3 regions of the Bradyrhizobium sp. ISRA436 genome follow, and region 2 is predicted to be linked to each of the others. Evidence: predicted binding sites of a transcription regulator. Region 2 holds the regulator's gene; each other region holds the start of a gene.
The links. Region 2 encodes LexA, which represses DNA repair genes until DNA is damaged. Its sites were predicted from a motif close to TGTTCNNNNTGTGTTCNG; they were not measured.

Region 1: MTX23_RS08060 (PA0069 family radical SAM protein) is a predicted target of LexA. The motif match lies at 5,726-5,743, and genes of this name have one in related genera.
Region 3: recA (recombinase RecA) is a predicted target of LexA. The motif match lies at 4,662-4,679, and genes of this name have one in related genera.

Annotation. Positions count from the first base shown of each region.
Region 1 covers NZ_CP094519.1:1,687,146-1,695,296, reverse strand. The annotation lists gene MTX23_RS08085 (electron transfer flavoprotein-ubiquinone oxidoreductase) at 1-218, opposite strand, end outside; gene MTX23_RS08080 (uracil-DNA glycosylase) at 413-1,243, shown strand; gene MTX23_RS08075 (glycosyltransferase family 39 protein) at 1,335-2,840, opposite strand; gene MTX23_RS08070 (ribonuclease HII) at 3,088-3,843, opposite strand; gene MTX23_RS08065 (VOC family protein) at 3,931-4,386, opposite strand; gene MTX23_RS08060 (PA0069 family radical SAM protein) at 4,538-5,704, opposite strand; gene MTX23_RS08055 (glycosyl transferase) at 5,867-6,436, shown strand; gene MTX23_RS08050 (helix-turn-helix domain-containing GNAT family N-acetyltransferase) at 6,480-7,421, shown strand; gene moaB (molybdenum cofactor biosynthesis protein B) at 7,504-8,067, opposite strand.
Region 2 covers NZ_CP094519.1:3,571,450-3,579,600, forward strand. The annotation lists gene MTX23_RS16935 (glutamine--tRNA ligase/YqeY domain fusion protein) at 1-601, shown strand, start outside; gene glnA (type I glutamate--ammonia ligase) at 739-2,169, opposite strand; gene MTX23_RS16945 (hypothetical protein) at 2,284-2,466, opposite strand; gene MTX23_RS16950 (ComEC/Rec2 family competence protein) at 2,978-5,263, shown strand; gene MTX23_RS16955 (hypothetical protein) at 5,260-5,487, opposite strand; gene MTX23_RS16960 (hypothetical protein) at 5,638-6,066, opposite strand; gene lexA (transcriptional repressor LexA) at 6,368-7,072, opposite strand; gene glp (gephyrin-like molybdotransferase Glp) at 7,297-8,151, opposite strand, start outside.
Region 3 covers NZ_CP094519.1:2,784,334-2,792,484, reverse strand. The annotation lists gene gcvP (aminomethyl-transferring glycine dehydrogenase) at 1-1,779, shown strand, start outside; gene MTX23_RS13055 (thioesterase family protein) at 1,955-2,386, shown strand; gene MTX23_RS13050 (hypothetical protein) at 2,392-3,372, opposite strand; gene recA (recombinase RecA) at 3,474-4,559, opposite strand; gene MTX23_RS13040 (hypothetical protein) at 6,621-6,827, shown strand; gene MTX23_RS13035 (hypothetical protein) at 6,940-7,170, opposite strand; gene MTX23_RS13030 (hypothetical protein) at 7,267-7,551, opposite strand; gene MTX23_RS13025 (peptidylprolyl isomerase) at 7,639-7,770, opposite strand; gene MTX23_RS13020 (amidase) at 7,934-8,151, shown strand, end outside.

The DNA of each region.
Region 1 (8,151 bases), 1.9 Mb from region 2:
CGCCAGTCCGGGATCAGCCTGTCGAGCGAGGCCGGATCGATCACCGCGCCCGACAGGATGTGCGCGCCGACCTCGGAGCCCTTCTCCACCACGACGATCGAGAGCTCGGGATTGAGCTGCTTGAGCCGGATCGCAGCCGACAGGCCCGAGGGGCCGGCGCCGACGATGACGACGTCGAATTCCATGGACTCGCGCGCGGGAAGTTCTTCAGCACTCATGATCTGGTCTCAGCCCGTTGAGAACGCTTCTAAGCTTTTCAGGGCTCGTTGTTTCCGATTTTTGGCGGAAGGACAACCATGGAATTGCAATCCGGGGCGTTTCGCGCGGCCAAACGGCTCTTGCGCATGAGCTTTGCGGAAAAACCGGTCTCCACTTTTCCCCATCATGCTCTAAATTGCCGTCCATCATGGCCCTGACGCCCGAACCCGCCCCCACACTGCAGCAATTGCTGGCCTTTTACCTCGAGGCCGGGGTCGATTCCGCGCTCGGCGACGAGCCGATCAACCGGCTGGAGGAACCGGACGCTGTTCCCGCGCCCGCCGCACCGCGGCCCGACGCCGCGCCCAGTCCGCTACGTCCCCTGCCTGCGGCAACGCCAGCCATTCCCCGTAGCGAAATCACCGTCGCACCGGACGCCGCGATCGCCTCCGCGCGCGAGGCCGCGCGCACCGCGCCGACGCTTGCAGCCTTGCGCGAGTTGATGGAGACGTTCGACGGCTGCGCGCTGAAGCACACCGCGACCAAGCTGGTGTTCGCCGACGGCAATCCGGAAGCGCGCGTGATGTTCGTCGGCGAGGCGCCGGGCCGCGACGAGGACATCGAGGGCCTGCCCTTCGTCGGACGTTCGGGAAAGCTGCTCGACCGCATGATCGCGTCGATCGGCCTCGACCGCCGCTCAGCCTATATCGCCAACGTGATCCCGTGGCGGCCGCCCGGCAACCGCACGCCGACGCCGCAGGAGACGCAGGTCTGCCTGCCGTTCATCCAGCGCCAGATCGAACTGGTGAATCCCGACGTGCTGGTGACGCTCGGCAATCCCTCGACCCAGGCGCTGCTCGGCACCCGCGAGGGCATCATGCGCACCCGCGGCAAATGGCTCGACTTCGACACCGGCACGCGCACGATCCGCGCCATCGCCACCTTCCACCCGGCCTATCTGCTGCGTTCGCCGTCCTACAAGCGGCTGTCATGGCAGGACCTGCGCGCGATCGCGAAAGCGCTGCAACAGGCGGCGGCGTCTTAATTGGCAAGCGGCGTAGGATGGGTAGGACGAAGCGAAACCCATCGCGAATGGTGGGTTTCGCTTCGCTCTACCCACCCTACAGCTTCGCGGCTTACCCCTTCGGCCGCACGATCGCCCAGCCGATCCGCAACACGCCTTGCCTTCCGTTGACCAGCCGGTCGAACGAGCGCGGGACTTCCGGCACGAGGCCGGGAAAGCGCTGCGCGATCTCGAGCGGCGGCGTGCCGCCGGTATCCTGCGCGCGCCACACCACGACGCCGCCGGTCTCGTTGAACTTCGCGATCGACAGCCACGGCGTCCGCTGCGGCGTGGCGTCGAGCAGAAGATGCGGACGGCGTCCATCCATCGCGATCAGGCTGGCGAGTTCGGGATCGCCGGCCACCGCGCGCAGGCGCTGGTTGGTGCGGCGCTCATAGCTGTCGTCGAAGAAGCGGCCGATCGCGGCTGCCGGCAGCGAGGTCGGCACCTCCATGGTGCTGGTCCAGGGCATGAACAGCGCCATGGCCAACGCGACCACCGCCGGCGCGCCAACGGCGAGCGCCCAGGCCGTGCGCAACAGCCGCTGGCGCCGCAGATGGATCAGATCGCCGGCGGCGACCACGACGGCGAGTCCCGACATCAGCAGCGCCACGCCGGCGCCGCCGAAGACGCTGTCAACATTGAACAGGCCCGAGACGAAGCTGCCGACGATCGCCGGCGCGAAGGCGAAGAAATAGGCGAACTGCTGTGCGAGCGGCCCGACCGGCGGGCGGTGGATGACCGGCGCATCCTCGCTGTCGCGGGCGAACCAGCGCGAATTGAGAATCACCAGCGCCACGATAGCGACCATCGCCACGATCAGCCCACCGAGCACCACGCCCCAACGCAGCGCGCGGGCCTTGAGATCGGCGATAGCGGGCAACGGCGGCAGCGCAATCGCGTCGGCGCGGACCAGCCAGATCAGATAGGGCAGCGCCAGCACGATAACGACGAGCAGCGCGCAGAGCGGGTCGACCGACATTAATGTACGCCGTCCGCGCGGGCTGGTGACGGCAAAGACAGCGACCAAAAGGATCATGCCGATCGCCGCCGGCGTCGTCAGCAGCAACAGGCCGCAATCGATCGACCAGGCGAACCAGGCGCTGCGCCGATTCTGGCCGATCAACTGCCAGGAGTGCAGCAGCAGCAGCGCCCATAGCGGGCGCGCCAGGATCAGCGGACCGAACTCGACGCTCGGCGACGAGAACACCACGACCGTCATCGACAGCAGCACCGCGAGCACCGCCTGCGGGCCGCCAACGATGGCGCGCGCCAGATGGTAGAGGGCGATGAAGGTCGCGACCTCGCAGACCTGCGCCAGCAGATAGACGCCGAACACGTGATTGCCGGCGGCGCGGAACGCGATGTCGGCGAGCCAGAACGACAGCGGCGGCCCCATGTCGGTGCCGACCTGATATTCGCGGCCGAACGCGAGCACGGTTGCGAGATTGCCGGGCGGGCTGCCGTAGAAGATCAGCGGCAGCAACAGCCAGATCGCCGCCTGCGCCAGCACCACGATCCAGACCACCAGCCGTGGCCGGGCGCGGATCAGTTCGACAACCAGGGAGGTAAACCGCATGAAACGCCTGAAAATGCCCCAGCCACCGCGTCAGCGGCTCAATTTTATCCCGTGATAACGGGCGACAGCGGGAGAGGCAACGGTGGTGAACCCACGCGACAAAGCCAATTTCCGCCGTCATGCCCCGCGAATGCGGGGCATCCAGTACGCCGCGCCCTCTCGGGCTGAAGACCATGGCCTCTGGAATACTGGATCGCCCAATCAAGCCGGGCGATGACAGTCGAGATTGTGGCTCGAGTCTTGTGCTTTACGCCGCCGCTGACGCCGCGGCTTCGCTCTCCGGATCCACCGTGAACAGGTCGGGCTCGGCGAGCGTCGGGAAATGCTTCGCGCGCGCCGCGACGACGGGGGCGAAGAAGCTGCGGTGATGGGCGCTGGGACCGAGCCGGTCAAGCGCCTCGAGATGCTCGGGCACGGCGTAGCCCTTGTGCTGCTCGAAGCCGTAGCCCGGGCAATCCAGCGCCAGCGCGCTCATCAGGCGGTCGCGCGTCACCTTGGCGATGATGGACGCCGCCGCGATCGACACCACGAGGCCGTCGCCGCCGATCACCGCCTCGCAATCGCAGGCCGTGGCGAGCTTGTCACGGCCGTCGACGAAGACATGCTTCGGCATTTCCGGCAGCGCGTGGACGGCGCGGGCCAGCGCCCACAGCGAGGCGCGCAGGATGTTGTCACGGTCGATTCGCGCCGGCGAGGCCACCGCGACCGAGAAGGCGGCAGTCGCACAAATCTCCTCGAAAAGCTCCTCGCGGCGCTCGGCGGTCAGCCGCTTGGAATCGTCGATGCCTTTCGGGATGCGATTGGGATCGAGCACCACCGCGGCCGCGACCACCGGCCCGGCCAACGGACCGCGCCCGGCCTCGTCGCAGCCGGCGATCGGCCAGATGCCGCGCTTGATCAGCGCACGCTCGCGCCGGAAGCTCGGCCGCGCCACCGCGACCACGCGCTTCTCCGGCCTGGCCGGCTCGACCGGCTTCTTCTTCGCAGACTTGTCCCGAATCATGCCGGGATGGTGATCAAGCCCGGCCCGCGGCGCAACCGGGAACCTGCCACCCGTCCCCGCTATTCATCATTGCTGGCGGGCAATCCGCTAATCGGGCAGCGATACCCGCCCGTCATCACGGACCTCGAAGCCCGGCGCGCGGACCACCTCCCAGGCATGGCCGTCGAGATCGGCGAAATAGCCGCAATAGCCGCCATAGCTCGTCGGCTGTGCGGGCTTCAGCAATTTGGCGCCTTTCGAGAGCGCGAAGGCCATGACGGCATCGACTTCCGCGTCGTCGCGGCAGTTCCACGCAATCGCGCCCCCGCGAAACGCCGCCGGCCGCGGCTGATCGGGCAGTGAGGCGTCCGCGGCGAGCAGATGCCACGGGAACAGCCCGAGCACAGTGCCGCCGGTCTCGAAGAAGGCGACCTCCTCGCCCGTCGCGCGGAATTTCCTCGTAAAGCCGAGCGACTCGTAGAACGCGATGCTGCTGCGCATGTCGCTGACGCCGAGCGTCAGGACGGTGAAGCGCGGGGTCGGGACGGTTGCGGTGTTACTCATGATTATCCTTCTCCGTCATTGCGAGGCGCTCGCGACAAAATTGCAAAAGCAATTTTGCGCTGAAGCGACGAAGCAATCCATCTATCCCAGTGTTGCGACACGGATTGCTTCGCTTCGCTCGCAATGACGCCCTTGGTTCTTCTTGCCCCGCCTAGAACAAGCTCAACTGCTGCCCGTTGCACTTCGGCTTGGCGAAATGGTCCGTGGTCAGCTTGGTGCGCCGCTTGTTCATCCCGAGCTTTTCGCAGGCGATCTCGAAGCGGCGGCCGATCATCCAGGCCATCGGGCCGGTGCCCTTCATCCGGGTGCCCCACTGCGAATCGTAGTCGCGGCCGCCGCGCATGTCGCGGATCAGCGTGAAGACGTGGCGATACCGATCGGGATAGTTCGACATCAGCCATTCGCGGAAGAGGTCGCGAACCTCGAGCGGCAGGCGCAGCAGCACATAGCTCGCCTCCTTGGCGCCGGCATGCGCGGCGGCATCGAGGATGCGCTCGATCTCGGAGTCATTCAGCGCCGGGATCACGGGCGCCACCATCACCGTGGTCGGGATGCCGGCGTCAGTGAGCCGCTTGATCGCCTCGAGCCGCTTCGGCGGGGTCGAGGCGCGCGGCTCCATAGTGCGGGCCAGCTTCGGATCGAGCGTCGTCACCGACAGCGCGACCTTGACCAGATTGCGCTTGGCCATCCGGGACAGGATATCGATGTCGCGGGTCACCAGCGCTGATTTGGTCACGATGCCGACCGGATGGCCGGCCCGCTCCAGGACCTCCAGGATGCCGCGCATGATCTTCCGCTCGCGCTCGATCGGCTGGTAGGGATCGGTGTTGGTGCCGATCGCGATCATCCGCGCTTCGTAGTCCGGCGCCGCCAGCTCCTTCTCGAGCAGCTCGGGCGCATCCGGCTTGGCGAACAGCTTGGATTCGAAGTCGAGCCCCGGTGACAGGCCGAGATAGGCGTGGGTCGGCCGCGCGAAGCAGTACACGCAGCCGTGCTCGCAGCCGCGATAGGGATTGATCGAGCGGTCGAAGCCGATGTCGGGCGAGTCATTGCGGGTGATCACCTTGCGCGAGGTATCGATCGCCACCGAGGTCTTGAACGGCGGCAGGTCGTCGAGGCTCTGCCAGCCGTCGTCGAAGGCGACCCGCGCCTCGGCCTCGTAGCGGCCGCTGGCGTTGGACTGCGCACCGCGGCCGCGCCGCCGCTCGCGCTCGATCGCGACCGCAAGCTCGGCAAAAGGGGAAGATGCACCCGCCGGGTTATCGGAGGGCGCCGTTACCGGCGGGTGCGTGAGGGCATGAGAGGATGCTCGGCTCATGCTGTGAAGCTAACACAGCGATAGAACAAATCAAGAACAAGCATCGTAAAAATCCACAAAACCCTGCCGCAAGAATCCGCAGCCGCAAAGGCTGCGTTGAGTGTGACAAGGTGATAACACGGCTCAGCTTTTCAACCGTTTGAGCCATCGAAGCCTCAACTCATGCTGAGCGTGATCATTCCGACCGACGGGGTCGAGCGCACCGTGGTCGCGACATTGGCGGCGCTGGTACCGGGCGCGGCCGCGGGAATCATCCGCGAAGTGCTGCTGGTCGATCGCACCAATACCGCTGTGATGGAGCGCGTCGCCGACGTGGCGGGCTGCCGGTTCCTGCGCTTCGAGGGCACCCGCGCCGCGGCGCTCGCCGCGGGCGCGAAGCAGGCCCGCTCACCCTGGCTGATGTTCCTGCATCCAGGCGCCGTGCTCGACGCGGGCTGGATCGACGAAACCACCCAGTTCATCCAGATGGTGGCCGCGAGCGGCAGGGACCGCGCCGGCATCTTCCGCTACGCCCGCGCGCCCTACACCGACCCCGGCCTGCGCGACGGCCTCAAATTCGTTGCCCGCATGATCGCCGGCCCCTCGGCCGAGCAGGGCCTTCTGATCGCGCGCGACCATTACGAACGGATCGGCGGCTACCGGCCGGACGCCCGTCGCTCGGAGGCGCGGCTTTTGCGCCGTCTCGGCCGCTCCTCCCGCACCATACTGCGCAGCCGGATCATGGTGGCGTAGAAAGCTCTTGCGCATCGTTTGATTTCGTCAAATAATATATTTGATGAAATCAAATATATCGAACGACACCCTCGAGAGCCAGGTCGCCGCAGTGCGCGGCTTCAGCCGGTTCTATACCCGCAAGCTCGGTATCATCGAGCCGAAGCTCCTGCACAGCCCGTTCACGCTGCAGGAGGCACGGATCATCTACGAGATCGCGCATCACGACGGCTGCACCGCGACCGACCTGGTGCGCGAGCTCGATCTCGACGCCGGGTTCGTCAGCCGCACGCTGGCGGCTTTACAGCGCCGCCAGATCGTGACCCGCACGCCGTCGGAGGCCGACAAGCGCGTCAATGAGGTGACGTTGACCGCCAAGGGCCGCGCCGCGGCCTCCGACCTCGACAGCCGGTCGCGCAGCGAAGTCGCAGCACTCCTGAAGCAGATGGACGGCAATCAGCGCGCGGCCGTGGTGCGCGCGATGGGCACGATCGAGCAGTCGATGGAGCCTGCCGTGCCCAAGCCGGCCGGCTTCCTGCTGCGCAGCCATCGCGTCGGCGACATGGGCTGGGTGATCTCGCGGCACGGCGCCGTCTATGCGCGGGAATATGGCTGGGACATCTCGTTCGAGGCACTGGTCGCCGAGATCGCTGCGCAATTCCTCAAATCGTTCGATCCTGCTTGCGAACATTGCTGGATCGCGGAGGTCGACGGCGAGCCGGTCGGCTCGATCTTCCTGGTCAAGGGACCCGATGGGGTGGCCAAGCTCAGGCTGTTATTGGTGGAAGAGAAGGCACGCGGGCTCGGCGTCGGACGGGCGCTGGTCGAGCAGTGCATCCGCTTCGCCCGCGAGAAGGGCTACAGCAAGATCATGCTGTGGACGCAAAGCATTCTGGTCGCCGCACGCGGCATCTACGCCCGCGCCGGCTTCCAGCGCATCAAGGAAGAGAAGCACCACAGCTTCGGCGTCGATCTGGTCGGTGAGACCTGGGAGCTGGAGCTGTAGAGTGGGGTACCACTTTCACCTCTCCCGCTTGCGGGGGAGGGAGCGCAGTCCCTACGCGGTCGCTACTCGGCCACAGCGAACGTTACGCCGTCGTCCCCTGGGCCTTCGGGCGGCGCAAATGCTCGTCCAGCCGCGGCATGATCTCGACGAAATTGCAGGGACGCGTGCGGTAGTCGAGCTGCGCGGCCAGGATGCCGTCCCAGCCGTCGCGGCAGGCGCCGGGCGAACCGGGCAAACAGAAGATGAAGGTCGCGCCCGCGACACCCGCGGTGGCGCGGCTCTGGATCGTCGACGCTCCGATCTTGGCGTGGCTCAGCATGTGGAAGGCGATCGAAAAGCCGTCCATCCGCTTCTCGAACAGCGGCTCGATCGCCTCCGGCGTCACGTCGCGCCCGGTGAAGCCGGTGCCGCCGGTGGTGATGACCGCATCGACGCCAGGATCCGCGATCCAGCGTCTGACCACGGCGCGGATCGCCTCGACATCGTCGGTGACGATCTCGCGCGCTGCCAACTTGTGACCCGCCGCCGTGAGGCGATCGGCCAGCGTGGTGCCCGACTTGTCATCGGCCAGCGTGCGGGTGTCGGAAATCGTCAGCACCGCGACGTTGAGCGGGATGAAGGATTTGGATTCGTCGATAGAGGACATGACTAGTTCTTCTCGTCATGCCCGGGCTTGTCCCGGGCATCCACGTCTTCACATCCTACCAGAGATAAAGACGTGGTGGCCGGG
Region 2 (8,151 bases):
GGAAGGGCAGGTCGAGGAGATCGAGGCCATTAACCATCCGGACAATCCGGAGGCCGGCACCCGCAAGATTGCGTTCGGACGCGAGCTCTATATCGAGCGCGACGACTTCATGGAGAACCCGCCGAAGAAGTTCTTCCGTCTGTCGCCCGGCAATGAGGTGCGGCTGCGCTATGCCTACTTCATCAAGTGCACGGGCGTAGTGAAGAACGACGCCGGCGAGATCGTCGAATTGCGCTGCACCTACGATCCCGCGACCAAGGGTGGCAATGCACCCGACGGCCGCAAGGTGAAGGCGACGATGCATTGGCTCCCGGCCGCGCAGTCGAAGCCGGCGGAGATCCGCATCTACAACCAGCTGTTCGCCAATCCGAACCCGAACGCCGCCGATTTCGCCGCCGACCTCAACCCGCAGTCGCTCGAAGTGCTGACTGACGCCCGTGTCGAGCCCGCGATCGCCGAAAGCAATTCGCCCGACGCGATGCAGTTCGAGCGGCAAGGCTATTTCGTGCGCGACCCGGACTCCACCCCGGACAAGCTCGTGTTCAACCGCACGATCGGCCTGCGCGACACCTTTGCCAAGGAAGTCGGCGGGAAGGGCTAGGCCTTTCAGCCTCGCGTCTCGACAGGCGCCGGTGCTCCGATCCGCACGAACTACCGCTTCGTTCTGCTAGCGCGTGATGAGATTAGGTTGAGCGCTCAATTTAGCGGCCGAGCACGAGCCGGTGCTGCCGGCCGCCGCTAGATATCGTAATACAAATGGAATTCGTAGGGATGAGGTCGCAATCTGATGGGATCGACCTCCTTCTTCCGTTTGTAGTCGAGCCAGGTTTCGATCACGTCCGCGGTGAAGACATCGCTCCGTAGCAGGAACGCGTGATCGCGTTCGAGCGCATCCAGCGCCTGGTCCAGTGACCCCGGCGTCGACTTCACCTCCTTGGCCTCGGCGGGTGGCAGGTCGTAGAGGTTCTTGTCGATTGGGCTGCCCGGGTCGATCTTGTTGTGGATGCCGTCGAGGCCTGCCATCAGCATCGCGGCAAAGGCCAGATAGGGATTGCAGGAGGGATCCGGTGAGCGAAATTCGACGCGCTTGGCCTTCGGGTTCGGTGAATACATCGGAATGCGGCAGCAGGCCGATCGGTTGCGTTGGGAATAGACCAGGTTGATCGGAGCCTCATAGCCCGACACCAGACGTCGATAGGAGTTGGTGGTTGGGGCGCAAAGCCCACACAATGCCCAGGCATGGGTCAACAGGCCGCCGATATAGTGGCGGGCGAGCTGGCTCAGTTCGGCATAGTCGCCCCTGTCGTAGAACAGGTTGGTCTCGCCCTTCCACAGCGACTGATGAACATGCATTCCGGATGCGTTGTCCTCGAACAGCGGCTTTGGCATGAATGTCGCGGTCATACCGTTCTGGCGGGCAGTGTTCTTCACCACGTATTTGTAGATCATCAGATTGTCCGCCATGCGCGTGAGCGTGGCGAAGCGCATGTCGATTTCGTTCTGCCCGCCGGTCGCGACTTCATGGTGATGGGCTTCGATCTGGATGCCCAGCTGCTCCATGGTCAACACCATTTCGGTGCGGAGTGCCTGCATGCTGTCCGTGGGGGGAACCGGAAAGTATCCCTCTTTCGGGCGCGGCTTGTGTCCCAGATTGGGCGCTTCCTCTGTGCCCGTGTTCCAGCTGCCTTCACTGGAATCGATTTCGTGGAAGGCGTAATTGATGCCCTGTGCGTAGCGCACGCTGTCGAACACGAAGAACTCCGCCTCCGGACCGAAGTAGCTGGTATCGGCGTGGCCCGTGGCCTTCAGGTGGATTTCGGCCTTCTGGGCGATATAGCGGGCGTCACGGCTATAGGATTGACCTGTTACGGGGTCGCGGATGTTGCAGATCAAGACCAGGGTGGATGCAGGGGAGTAGGGGTCGAGGAAAGCCGTGGTCGGGTCCGGGACGACCAGCATGTCGCTTTCCTGGATTTCCTGAAAGCCGCGGATTGATGAGCCGTCGAATCCAATCCCTTCGCTGAGGGCGTCGAGGCTCGCCGCGCTCGGCGGGACAGAAAAATGTTGCCACACCCCCGGCAAATCGGTGAATCGCAGATCGATCATCTGCACTTTCTCGTCCGTGATCGCCTTCACGAGATCTTCGGCTGTCGCACACTTCGGAAACATGGCTTCAACTCCTGTCATGGAGAGCCGCGTCGTTGAGATTGTGCTGTCGTTCAGCCGTCACAAGGCGGCTTGAGACGGATCCTGCTCTACGTTTTGCGCCGCGCGCTGGCAGCCTCAGCTTTGGTGCGGCCCGCGCATCAACTTCATGGCGTCTTCGATATGCCGCCATGTTCTGGCCAGCTCGGCCTCGCCTTTTGCTTCGAGCTCGATGGCGTTTTGGGCCGCTTCCGCAATGGCCTTGGCGCCATGTGCCTCGAGCAACTGCCGCGCATAGTTGTGGATTTCGATTTCTCGCATGGCGTCATACTCCTCTCGTCCCGAGCGCAACCGTGAGCACCGGTCGGACCGCGAACAGCAGACGTTGACACCTCATCAAGCGCAGACAGTGTGCATCTTGCTGCAGCGCGATTGCAAGAGCGCTCTCCGGGCGTCGTGCTTACCGTGTAGGCAAGCCGACCGAGCTACTGGCCCAGCCGCCATCCGCTGGCGGGAGGAGAGGCGGGAGTTGTGTCAATCGGATTCCCTGAGCCCGCGTTGACGCACCGACATCTGCGAGAAAATCTCGCAGAAGGATGGCGCGGCGGGGCGATCCGGAAATATCGTCCCGCACTTGCCGAGGGCGGATCATGTCACTTGCTGTAGGGGGCAACCGCCCCTCAGCAGGGGGGCTGTGGCTGGCATGGGGCGATTGCGGGCGGCCGTTGGATCCTAGTGGCCGGCCTTGTCTGTCCGTATTCTGCATTCGTTCCGCTAGTCGGCTGACCGCGGCTTCCGCTAGCCTTGCGTCCCGGCAGGGATCGCAAGCGAGATGGCGGAGCAGGGCACGACGCCGGGCGGTAAACGCGGCTACGCGGGGACGTGGCCGCCGCGCGCGGCCGTCCCGGCTGGCGGGTACATCCCGGCGCGTCTCAGCATCTGGCCGTCTTTCGTCGAGACACTGCGGCAGTGGGCCCGCGCCGAGGCCGGCGCCGGGCGGCTGTTGCCCTGGGTGCCGGTGGCGTTCGGTACCGGTATCGCGCTCTATTTCGCGGCCGAACACGAGCCGGTGCTGTGGGTCGCGGCGTCAGTCGCGATCGCACTGTGTGCTCTGGCGTTCATGCTGCGGCGGCAGCGGCTGTTTCCCGCGATCGTGATGGTGGCGGCGGTGGCTGCGGGCTTTGCCACCGCGACGTGGAGGACGGCGCACGTCGCGCACACCGTGCTGGCCCGGCCGATGTTCTCGGTAGCGCTGACCGGCTTCGTCGAGACCCGCGACATCCGCGAGAAGACCGACCGTTTCGTGCTGCGCGTCGTCTCGATGGAGAGCCCGCGCGACGCGACCAGGCTCGATCGCGTGCGGCTCTCGGTCAAGAAGGGCACCGCGCCCGAAGTCGGCAGCTTCGTCGCGTTGAAGGCGCGGCTGCTCCCGCCGCTCGGGCCGCAGCGCCCGGGCTCCTATGATTTCGGCCGTGACCTCTATTTCCAGGGCATCGGCGCCTCGGGCTTCGTGATGGGTGCCGTCAAGACGACGGAGCCGCCGGCGAGCGGCGGCTTCGCGCTGCGCTACGCCGCCTTCATGCAAGGCCTGCGCGACGCCATCGATGCGCGGATTCGCACCACGCTTGACGGCGACCAGCGCGCGATCGCGACCGCGCTGCTCACCGGCCGGCGGGATGCGATCACGACGCCGGTCAACGATGCGATGTTCATCTCGGGGCTTGGCCACGTGCTGTCGATCTCCGGCTACCACATGGCGGTCGTCGCGGGCGTGGTGTTCTTCGCGGTGCGTGCGCTGCTCGCGCTGTTCCCGGCGCTGACGGCGGGGCATCCGATCAAGAAATGGGCGGCCGCCTCAGCCCTCGTCGCCGCCGCGTTCTATCTCATGCTGTCGGGGGCGGAGGTCGCGACCCAGCGATCCTTCTTCATGACCGCGGTGGTGCTGATTGCTGTGATCGTCGATCGCCGCGCGATCACCTTCCGCACGCTGGCGGTGGCCGCGCTGATCGTGCTCGTGATCGCGCCGGAAGCGCTGGTTCATCCGAGCTTCCAGATGTCGTTTGCGGCCACTCTCGGGTTGGTGGCGCTGGTGCAGATCGGGATGCCGAGCCTGTTGGCGTCACCCGATCACTCGGTGACGGCGCGGGTGGCGCTGTGGGGCGGGCGCGAGATCGCCATGCTGGTGCTGGCCTCGCTGGTGGCCGGGCTCGCGACGACGCCCTATGCCGCGTTCCATTTCCATCGCGTCACGCCCTACGGGCTGCTCGCCAATCTCGCGGCGATGCCGGTGGTGTCGGCGGTGGTGATGCCGGCGGGCCTGCTGGGGCTCGCCGCGATGCCGTTCGGGTTCGACGGCGTGTTCTGGGCGATCATGGGCGTTGGCATCGACTGGATGATCGTGGTGACGCAATGGGTCGCCGGCCTGCCGGGCGCGGTCGGCCGCATGGCCGCGTTCGGCACCGGACCGCTGATCGTGGCGAGCGCCGGCCTCGTCCTGCTCGGGTTGTTGCGCACGCCGTTGCGCTGGTCCGGCGCGGCCCTGCTTGCGGTGGCGCTGATCTGGGCGGTGCGGGTGCCGCAGCCGGACGTGCTGGTCGCGGCCGACGGCCGCAATGTGGCGGTCCGCGGCGGCGACGGGCGGCTGCATCTGATGCGGAGCGGCAAGGACGCCTTCCTGGTCAAAGAATGGCTGGCGGCGGATGCCGACGCGCGCACGGCGGCCGACCCCTCGCTCGCGGACGGCGTCTCCTGCGACGAGAACGGCTGTGTGACCCAGGGCGCGGGCGGCATGCTCGTTTCGCTGGCGATGCGGCCCGCGGCGCTGGCCGACGATTGCGAGCGTGCGGCGCTGATCGTGACGGCACGGCCGGCGCCGCAGGGCTGCGCGGCCTCGGTGATCGATGCCGAACGGCTGCGGCGCCACGGCGCGCTGGTGCTGCGTCGCACTCGCGATGGCTTTGCCGTCGATGCGGTCAGGCCCGGCGGGATCGACCGGCCATGGTCGCCGGCGGTTCCCGGCGACACCGAGAGCGAGACCGCGCTGCGCCCGCCCGGCCGCGCGCCGCGCCCGGCGGTGGATGCGACCCCGGCGGAGGCCGATCTGCAGGGCGACGATTAGTGCTGATCGGGGAGGGGATGGGTCGGCAGGTCAAAGGCGCCGAGGTGATACTCGTCCGAGTCAGGATCGGCGTCGGGCTTCTTGACTAGGGTAAACGTCGCTTCGGGGAATTGCTGCCAGACCTTCAGGTCGTCAGCCGTCACCGTCAGCCAGCCGAACCGGAACATGTAGCGGCCCGGCTCCGTGACGCGTCCAGCCTTTTGCCATGTGACCTTGTCGACCACCGAGCACGTCCTTGTCCGTGAGCGATGATGCGCCAAGGCGCCGTCCGACGCAAATCCCCAGACGCGCCCCGGAACCCGAAGTCCGGGGTCGCTCGAAATCGGTTAGGTCACATGCCGCAGGTCCAAACTCATCCTGCGGCCATGATGCGCTCAACCCAAAAACAGCGACGCGAATGCAGAGGGCCGCCGCTCGACCACCTTCGGTTTCTCGACGACAGGCGGGTGAAGAGCGGGTAGCTGCAGTACGGTGACGTGCTGTCCTTCGACGAGCTGGGTCACCAGCACATGGCTGCCGTCGGGGAATTCGACCGCATCATGATGGCGATCGGGAACGTCGGGCTCGACTTCGTTGAACACGCCAACGCGGAAGCCGATCGTCTTGGTCCAGATCCAGCGGCTGTCGTAGCGCACGTTCTCGACGAACGCGAGCTCGGTGCCGGGAAGCATGCAGACCGCGACATTTGGATCGCTCTCCGAAGCAAAGCCGCGGGTTGACGTGCCGCGGAATGTCGTGGTGATCAGCGTCTCTCCGACAACGGCGGGGCGCGATGCCACGGCGTGCAGACTATAGTCACACATCGGATGGCTCCTCATTTCGAGATAGCGACCCGTGCCTCTCCTGAGGCGCAGGCCTCTACCAGAGTGGACGACAGCAAACGAGTATGTTCTCGTTTCTGGGCGATTGTACGACTGGCTGCGGAAGGCTCCGATCACAAACGCGCTACAGCGTCCCGGTGGTATTGGGACGCGCCGGAGGCACTCACGCAGCGCAGTCCATGAAGCAACGGCGCTGCGCCTCGCTCGTTCCCTCACAACACATGTTCGACTGCACGAAGGCACGCCGCGCTGCACGCGGTCACGGCCTGGACATGCCGCGCGGTCAGTATTTGCGATAGAGCCCGATCAGCTTGCCCTGGATCCGTACGCGATTTGGCGGCAGAATGCGCACTTCATAGGCGGTGTTGGCAGGCTCCAGCGCGATCGACGCGCCGCGGCGGCGGAAGCGCTTCAGCGTCGCTTCCTCCTCGTCGATCAGCGCCACCACGATGTCGCCGGTATTGGCGGTGTCATTGCGCTGGATCAGCGCCATGTCGCCGTCGAGGATACCGGCGTCGACCATGGAGTCGCCACGTACCTCCAGCGCGTAATGTTCACCGGCGCCGAGCATGTCCGGCGGCACGCTGATGGTGTGGCTGCGGGTCTGCAGCGCCTCGATCGGCGTACCGGCCGCGATCCGGCCCATGACAGGGACGGCGACCGGACGGTTGCCGTCATCCTCGGCGATCTGCGGCGTGCTGGAGCGCTTGCCGAGCGTGCCCTCGATAACGCTCGGGGTGAAGCCGCGGCGGCCGTTGCCGCCGCCGGCAGAGAGTTCGGGAAGCTTGATCACCTCGATGGCGCGGGCGCGGTTCGGCAGGCGGCGGATGAAACCGCGCTCCTCCAGCGCTGTAATGAGGCGGTGGATACCGGACTTCGAGCGCAGGTCGAGCGCATCCTTCATCTCGTCGAAAGAGGGCGGGACGCCGGCCTCCTTCAGACGTTCATTGATGAAACGCAGAAGTTCGTACTGTTTGCGCGTGAGCATCTCGAGTATTCCCCCGGTTGATAGCGTCGTTCGATTCCGAGACCTTCAGGGAGCCTGACCTCGGGAGCGCGAGACTTGCGACACTCCTCAGTGCGCTCCCATTTGTAGACACCAGTACTCGAAACAAATCATGAACGGACACTATATGTTCGATATGTGTTCCGCAACCACTTAATTTCCGGTGAATGCAGCCGCTCGCGCCAGATTGGTGCGGTCGCAAAGCCTCACTCAGGCAGTGTCAGGATCTCGCACGCCTCGCCTTTGACGGCCGCCGGCGCGAACGGCGGACGGATCACAAGTGCCCGTGCCGCAGCAAGATTCCCCAACAGCGAGCTGTCCTGCTGGGTGACGGGTGTCGCGATCAGCGTGCCGTCGTCGCGCTCTTCGAGCCGCGCACGGAGATAGTCCTCGCGCTGATCGTTGGCGGCGAGGTCACGGCCAAGCAGGGCGCTGTCGCGGACATGATGGATCACTTTTCGCCCGCTCAGGGCGCGAATCAACGGCACCAGAAACAGGAAGGCGCAGACATAGGACGACACCGGATTTCCGGGCAGGCCGATCACCCGCATTGTTCCCAGCCGGCCATGCATCATCGGCTTGCCCGGCCGCATCGCGATCCGCCAGAACGCCATCTGGACGCCCTCAGCCTCGAGCGACTGCTTGACGAGATCATGGTCGCCGACCGAGGCGCCGCCGGTGGTGATCAGGATGTCGGCATCGGCCTCCCGCGCCCGGCGGACACCCGCCGTGGTGGCGGCCACCGTATCGGCGGCGATCCCGAGATCGACGGTCTCCGCGCCCTCGGCGCGGGCCAGCGCCCGCAGTGCGTAGCCGTTGGAATAGACGATCTGGCCGGGGCCGGGGTAGGAGCCAGGCATCACCAGCTCGTCGCCGGTCGCCAGCACCGCGACCTTTGGACGACGGCGCACGGCGAGTTCCGGATAGTTCATGCCCGCAGCGAGCGAGAGCGCGCGGTCGGAGAGGCGGCTGCCGGCCGCAAGCAGCACGTCGCCTTGGCGGAAGTCGACGCCCGCGGGACGGATGTGCCGCCCCTTCGCAGCGGCTTCGGTGATCGTGAT
Region 3 (8,151 bases), 790 kb from region 2:
CGCCGCGCCACGGTGCTCGCAGCGGGCCTGCGCAAGCTCGGCTTCGCGCCTGATAGCGAGGCGTTCTTCGATATCCTCACCATTGAGGTCGGCGCGAAGCAGAATGAGCTCATCGCCCGCGCGCTCGCGGAGCGGATCAATCTGCGCATCGGCGAGACCACGCTCGGCATCGCGGTCGACGAGACCACGACGCCCGAGACCATCGAGGCCGTTTGGCACGTGTTCGGCGGCAAGCTCAGCTATGCGGATATCGAGAGCAGCGCGCGCGAGGCGCTGCCGAAGGATCTGAAGCGCACCAGCGCCTTCCTGACCCATCCCGTGTTCAACACCCATCGCTCGGAGACCGAGCTGTTGCGCTATATGCGCAAGCTTGCCGACCGCGACCTCGCGCTCGACCGCGCGATGATCCCGCTCGGCTCGTGCACGATGAAGCTGAACGCCACCACGGAAATGATTCCGCTGACCTGGCCGGCGTTCGGCAATCTGCATCCGTTCGCGCCGGCGGACCAGGCCAAGGGTTATCACGCGCTGTTCAAGCGGCTGGAAAAGTGGCTGTGCGACATCACCGGCTATGATGCGGTCTCGCTGCAGCCGAATTCCGGCGCGCAGGGCGAATATGCCGGACTTCTTGCAATCCGCGGTTATCATCTCGCGCGCGGCGAGCCGCACCGCAAGGTCTGCCTGATCCCCTCCTCCGCGCACGGCACCAATCCGGCATCCGCCGCGATGGTCGGCATGGATGTCGTGGTGGTGGCCTGCGACATCAGAGGCGACGTCGATGTCAATGACCTCCGCGCCAAGGCCGAGAAGCATTCGAAGAACCTTGCCGCTGTGATGATCACCTATCCCTCGACCCATGGCGTGTTCGAGGAGCATATCAGCGAGATCTGCGACATCGTTCATGCGCATGGCGGACAGGTCTATCTCGACGGTGCCAACATGAACGCGCAGGTCGGGCTCTCCCGGCCCGGCGATTACGGCGCCGATGTCAGCCACCTCAATCTGCACAAGACCTTCTGCATCCCGCATGGTGGCGGCGGCCCCGGCATGGGCCCGATCGGCGTGAAGGCGCATCTCGCGCCCTATCTGCCCGGCCATCCCGCGACCGACGGCGCTGTGGCGCATCCGATCGGCCCGGTGTCGGCCGCGCCGTTCGGCTCGGCGTCGATCCTGACGATCTCCTACATCTACATCCTGATGATGGGCGGCGAAGGTCTGACGCGGGCGACCGAGATCGCGATCCTGAATGCGAACTACATTGCCGCACGGCTGCAGCCGCACTTCCCGGTGCTGTACCGCAACGCGCGCGGCCGCGTTGCGCATGAATGCATCGTCGACCCGCGGCCGCTGAAGACGAGCGCCGGCGTCACCGTCGACGACATCGCCAAGCGGCTGATCGATTACGGCTTCCATGCGCCCACCATGAGCTTCCCGGTCGCGGGCACGCTGATGATCGAACCGACGGAATCGGAATCGAAGATCGAGATCGACCGCTTCTGCGACGCCATGATCGCGATCCGCAACGAGATCGCCGAGATCGAGAACGGACGCTTCAAGGTCGAAGCCTCGCCGTTGCGTAACGCACCGCACACCGTCCACGACATCGCTGACGATGCCTGGAACAGGGCCTACACCCGAGCCGAGGGCTGCTTCCCAGACGGAGTATCGCGGTCCGACAAATACTGGAGTCCGGTCGGACGCGTCGACAACGTCTACGGCGATCGCAACCTGGTGTGCTCGTGCCCGCCGGTGGAGGATTACGCACAGGCCGCTGAATAAAGGGCCGCTGTTGTAGGATGGGTAGAGCGCAGCGAAACCAATCACTGCCAATCAAGCGCCGTGAAAGATGGGTTTCGCTTCGCTCTACCCATCCTACGAATCTACGATCCGGCCAACATAAGGTCCCCACTGACCGCGGGACGAACAACATAGGTCGTTCGCCGCAGGAGGATTCATGCGCCAGGATTTCTGGTTCCATTTCCCGTTTCGCGTCCGCTATTCCGAAGTCGACGCGCAGGCCGTGGTGTTCAATGCCCACTATCTGACCTACTTCGACACCGCCATCACCGAGTATTTTCGCGCGCTCGGCTACGACTACCTCGGTGAGGTGGCGAGGACCGGCATCGATTTTCACACGGTGCGCTCCGTGGTCGAGTACAAGGCGCCGATCCGGTTCGACGAGGACATCGACGTCTGCGTGCGGGTCGCGCGGATCGGCCGATCCTCGATCACGCTGGCGCTTGCGATCTTCGCCAAGGGCTCGGACGATCTGCGCGCGACGGGCGAGATCGTGTGGGTGGCGACCGATCAGAAGACACATCAATCGATCGCCGTGACAGAGGACTTGCGGGCGCTGATTGCAGGCCGTGAAAAGATGCCTGGCTGAGCGGGCTACGGCTTGATCAGCGTTGGAGCCCACCGCCAGAGATTATCGTTGGTGAGGTGCGTGCCGCCCCACCAGCGATCGATCGGATTGTGGCTGCTGAAATCCTCCTTGTGCGCGATGCCCCCCCGACCGAACTTCGTCAGAGAAAGCTCGCTTCGGCGATACGCGAACAAACGAGCCCGCAGCGCGTCCCTATCAAGGGTGCGCAATTCGTCATCAAGGCCCGCCACGGCTGGTCGCGGGCCGAGGGCAAGTCCGTCAAGCAGATAACCAAGCTCGTTCTCGTTGAAAATGCGAGTCTGGCGCAAGTTCTCGAGATAGAAGAGCGCGTTCGTTAGCGAGCATCCTCTTGCGACCATCTCAAGCATCCGCATTTCCGTGGCGCCAAGTCCTGTTGACGGCGACGGCAGGTCGGCGAGCAGATCGATCAAAGCCGGCTTGAGCAATGGCAATGCGCTCAAATCCCGACCGAGTAGATCAAAGCAGCCTTCCGGCCTCGCCGCCCGATATGCGAGCCATGCCGCACTCGCAATCGCGAACTCTGTTTCGGTAACGTCAACGACCGGCGGTCGCCACTTGTCGAGTGCCCCCGGGCGAAGCCCCTTCATCTCGGAATCGACCAGGCACAATCTCAACTTGGTCGCAGCTTGCGGATGGGACCGGAAATGATCGAGCAGCCAGACCAGTTGCAACTGAGCCTTGGGGTCCATATCGAACCAAAGTTCGACTATCTCATACTGTTGGCAGGCACCCGCCAAGCTGAGGTTCCTGGCACTTTCGTTGCGCTCATTCCATCGACTGGCAAAATCCGACCAATGGAAGCCTGGACGGAGATCGGGTGTGCGCGCACCGAGATAGGCTGCGAGTTCGCCCGGAGATGGCAGCGGCCCCCAAACGAAGCGGAACGCAAAATCGACCGCCAGGTCGGCGAAACCCGACTTGGCGAACTCCGGGGTCGGCCAGCCGGTCAGTATCAGACGCTTCATAAGTTTACTGCCACGCGCAAAAACGAAACGGGCGCCGAAGACGTCGGCAACTCAACGTCCTCAGCGCCCGCCTGCAGCGAAATCATTCAAACCTTTAAGGCTTACTCCCCCGGCTCTTCGCCGTCGGCGTCGCGTTCGGGCGTACCGGCGAGGATCTGCTCGGCGATCAGGCCGGAGTTCTGACGGATCGCAGTTTCGATCTTGGCGGTGATGTCCGGGTTTGAGCGCAGGAACGCCTTGGCGTTCTCGCGTCCCTGGCCGAGCCGCTGGCTGTCGTACGAGAACCAGGCGCCGGATTTCTCGACGAGACCGGCTTTGACGCCGAGGTCGAGGATCTCGCCCATCTTGGAGACGCCCTCGCCGTACATGATGTCGAACTCGACCTGCTTGAAGGGCGGCGCCAGCTTGTTCTTCACCACCTTGACGCGGGTGGTATTGCCGACGACCTCGTCACGCTCCTTGATCGCGCCGATGCGGCGGATGTCGAGGCGGACGGAAGCGTAAAACTTCAGCGCATTGCCGCCCGTAGTGGTCTCCGGCGAACCGTACATCACACCGATCTTCATGCGGATCTGGTTGATGAAGATCACCATGGTGTTGGATTTGTTGATCGAGGCGGTGAGCTTGCGCAGCGCCTGGCTCATCAGACGCGCCTGCAGACCCGGCAGCGCATCGCCCATCTCGCCCTCGAGCTCGGCCTTCGGCACCAGCGCCGCGACCGAGTCGATCACCAGCACGTCGACCGCACCGGAGCGCACCAGCGTGTCAGCGATTTCCAGCGCCTGCTCGCCGGTGTCCGGCTGCGAGATCAAGAGCTCGTCGATGTTGACGCCGAGCTTGCGCGCATAGACCGGATCGAGCGCGTGTTCGGCGTCGATGAAGGCGCAGATGCCGCCCTTCTTCTGGCCTTCCGCCACCGTGTGCAGCGCCAGCGTGGTCTTGCCCGAGGATTCCGGCCCGTAGATCTCGACGATGCGGCCCTTCGGCAGACCGCCGACGCCGAGCGCGATGTCGAGTCCGAGCGACCCCGACGACACCGTCTCGACATCCATCGAGCGGTCGTTCTTGCCGAGCTTCATCACCGAGCCCTTGCCGAACTGGCGCTCGATCTGGGAGAGCGCGGCTGAGAGGGCCTTGGACTTGTCCATGGAGGATCCTTCGACGATACGCAGTGCAGTGGCGGACATTTGGGATGTGCTCCTTATGGCGGGGATTCGCTAGCGGGACAAACGGCGATAAGATCAGACGGAATGCGTTGTTGCTGGGAACTGCGTACCACGTTTGTTCCATGTTCGCAATATGTTCTTTCTGTGCGCGCGGGCGCTGGCCCGCTTCCGGCTCTAGTGGCCTAGTTTGATTTTCGCAGTGGCCTGAATTGGTTAGGCCCCGTTCTCAGTAGGATTACTGAGAGGTCAAAGAACGTTCCGACCACAAAAAATTTTATGGCGTAAAAAGTTGTTCTGTCCGGAGTTCTCCGGAGGTGCCTCCGTCCAGCAACCGATAGGATGCCCGATATTTCAGGTGTGGGAGCATCTGATGAAAGGCATATTGATTGCCCTGGGCGTCATTCTGGCCCTCTACGTAATCGACCAGCAATTCGCTGACGGCCGATATACCGACGCGCTCCAGCGTATGATGATTCAGATCAGACGCTCTTTCGGAGTATGAGGCCGCCTCGGTTGGCGGCCCCTTCCTTAAACGGCAACGGCAGCATTCCGTCGTCACGCGGATGGATGCGGTCCAATTTCAATTCGAAATCCCAATTGACGAAGCCCCCGCCGAATTTGATCTGGCCTCTGGGACCATCAAGACGGCCGGGATTTAGGACTTGCCCAATTCGCCTCCGCGCTCGCCCCAAAAGAAGCGGCCCCAGCGCGGTTGCTGCGCCGGGGCCGAAGGGCGGAACTCACTCGAAGTGAGACCCCAATCCGGGGCGATGTCGTTCGTTCCTATCCGTGCCCGTAATCATACGGGGCGTGATGTCATGAACCTTTGGCCCGCTTCGTGCAGACTTATAGAGGTCAGGATTTTGCCACGACCCTCCTGGGGCTAGAGCAGACGCCGCCCGTACGTATTTCAAGCGGGCGGCGTTGTGTTGCGATGCTTCGAAACGGCCCCGGCGCACCTTCCGGGGCTTGGCGGCACGCGCCGGAGCCGTCCCACCATTGCGCTCCACCGGAGCGCCATTCACAGTACCGGGAAAGGGTGGCAACGGAGATGCCCTCCCGGGTTACCTCAATTGGTAGGTGTCCTAGCTTCCCGCGGCGCGTGTCCTAATTAGGGCAGCACCGATGCCTGAGCGCTGGCCTGTTTATCCCCCTTGGCCCAAGTTGATTTGGGAGCGGCCTAGCTCGGTTTAACCGAAAGAAAACCACGACTTAGCAGCGTTCCGAGTAGTCCTGCTGAGATGGGTAGCAAATGTTCTCCCAATCCAATCTTTGGAAATTCGCGGAACCCCGTAATCATACGGGCCCAAACGCATGAACCTTTTTGGCACATCGTGCAGACTTATGTGGGCCAGGATTTTGCAGCAACCTTCCTGGGGCTAGAGCCGACGCCGCTCGCACGTATTTCAAGCGGGCGGCGTTGGGTTGAAACGAAATCGCCCGGCGCCCTTGGACACCATCGGGACTTGTGCTTGCGCCGTCGCCTGATCCGCGGCTAGCACAGAAGACATCGTTGATGCTGCGCGGTCGCTTGCGGTTCCCGCATTAGCTCGTGCATCCGAAGCTCCCGGTATCGCAGACAGCGCACGATCCGGCGACGAGGGCCACGTCAAGGTCCGTAGTTCTCCGGGCAGAACAAAGTTCCTGAGGCAACACGGCCTCGCCTAGAACATATGTTATCTCTATAAATCAAACCCTTAATGAGCAGCCGAAAATGCATCCCGAACCCACTCCAGCCCGTTTTCGGAAATCTGGTTGAGGCATCGATCCGTTTTTGCACGTACTACCTTGGTACGCCTCCTACCCCTGAAAAATGTGCGTAGCCTTCAAGGGAACACACCGGTTCCATCGGTGTTTGTCACAGCAGGTGCCCGGACAATGTCGCTCGACCGTGCCTGCGCGCGAATTGCGAGCCCCCTGGACGCGCGGGCGACCGCTAGCGGACGGATCCCCGCGAAGGTCCGCTACAAAACTGAAATCCGAACTTGGGGCAACGCGCCGCAATGCGCGTCTGACGAGCTTTATTTATTAATACAACCAATCGTTTAAGCGCCCGCCTTTGATTTCCGCGGAGCTCCATCAATGATCCACAAGGGCGTCGAATTCAGCGTCACCGAGGTTGCGGCCGGCGTCTGGACATGGCGCTTCCAGATCGGCGATAAGGTCTTCACCGGCAGGACCGAGACAAATCTCAATCTATTGGCGATCCGCCGCGTGCAGTTGCGGATCGACCGCGAGCTGAAGAAGATCGGGCAGGACCGGCCTCGTGGACGCGGCGATACGGATTGAGCGCGATCCGGACAAGACCGCAGCACTTTCCCGAACGAACCGATGAGACACACTCGTGCCGAGATCAACTTGACCGACGACGCATGCCGGATTCCGGTAGCCGCATCAGGACCTAGTCCGCGCTCGCAAGGCGCCGCATCGTGAACTCGATGTCGCCACCGGGCAGCTCACGCCAGCTTTCGACGGCGCTCATATAGGCGGCCTTCGGGTAGCGCGCGAGAAAGTCGCGCGCCCGCAACCGCGCCTCGTCGCGTGGCAAGGTGAAGGTCTCGCGCACATAGCCGTCCTGCGGGCTCCGCCGCTCGGCCATTCGGCTGGCAAGATCGCGCGGGCGAAAGGCCATTGTCGCAACTCCAAACCATCTGACGACCCTTCCAATATAGGGACGGCGCCGATGGAATCCGAGTCCGCGAGATGATCGATGCCGGGTGGTCGTGCGCTACTGGCCGCGCTGCGCGGTGCTGCCGGTCTTGGCCTTCGGCTTGGCGGGACGGGCGGCCGCCTTGGGCGCATCGCTGCGCACCGCACCCCAGGGATCGGACGACGTCTTGGCATCCGGGATCTTGCTGAGCGAGTCTTTGTAAGCCTTGTCGTTAGCCGCGTCCTGATCCTTTTCTTCCTGGGTCTTGCTCTTGACCTCGGGCATCAGGTTGATGTTGGGCATCTGCGCATAGGCCGGCGCCGACAGCAGCACCGCGACCGCAACCGCGCACAAAACTCGCATGAGAACGCTCCCTCGCATTGTCGTCAGCGGTATATCACCGCAAAAAAGGCGCCGCCAAGCGCGCCTGCGGCGGACCTCTCATGCCCGCTAGAGATTGTCCGACTTGCAGGATTTCGGCGACTGCACCCAGTCATCCCAGATCGGTCCGCACTTCGTGCAGCCACTGAGCGCAAGCCCGATCGCGATCACGCTGCCCAGCATCACCAATCTGCGGAACATGAGCGGCCCCATCCCCTGACGGGGGCAATAGGCCCCAAAACTGGGGCATTTTCAAGCCGGCGGGCGCAGCGCCCGGCTCCCGCGCCGCCACACGCTTCGGATGGTTTGACCCGACGCCCGCTCAATTTACAGTGCGAAACAAAGCAGAAAAGGAATCGACAACATGACTTTGGCGATGAGCTGGGACGAATGGGCGCAGCACGATGGAACGGCACTCGCCGCCCGCGTCAGCACGGGCGAGCTGACGCCCCGGGAATTGGCGGCCCAGGCCGCCGCCGCCGTCGCCAGGGTCGATCCTGCGCTCTCAGGCGTGGTCGAACTGTTCGATGACGTGATTGCCGACCCGGCGCGCGACGGCACTGATCTCGACGGCCCGTTCGC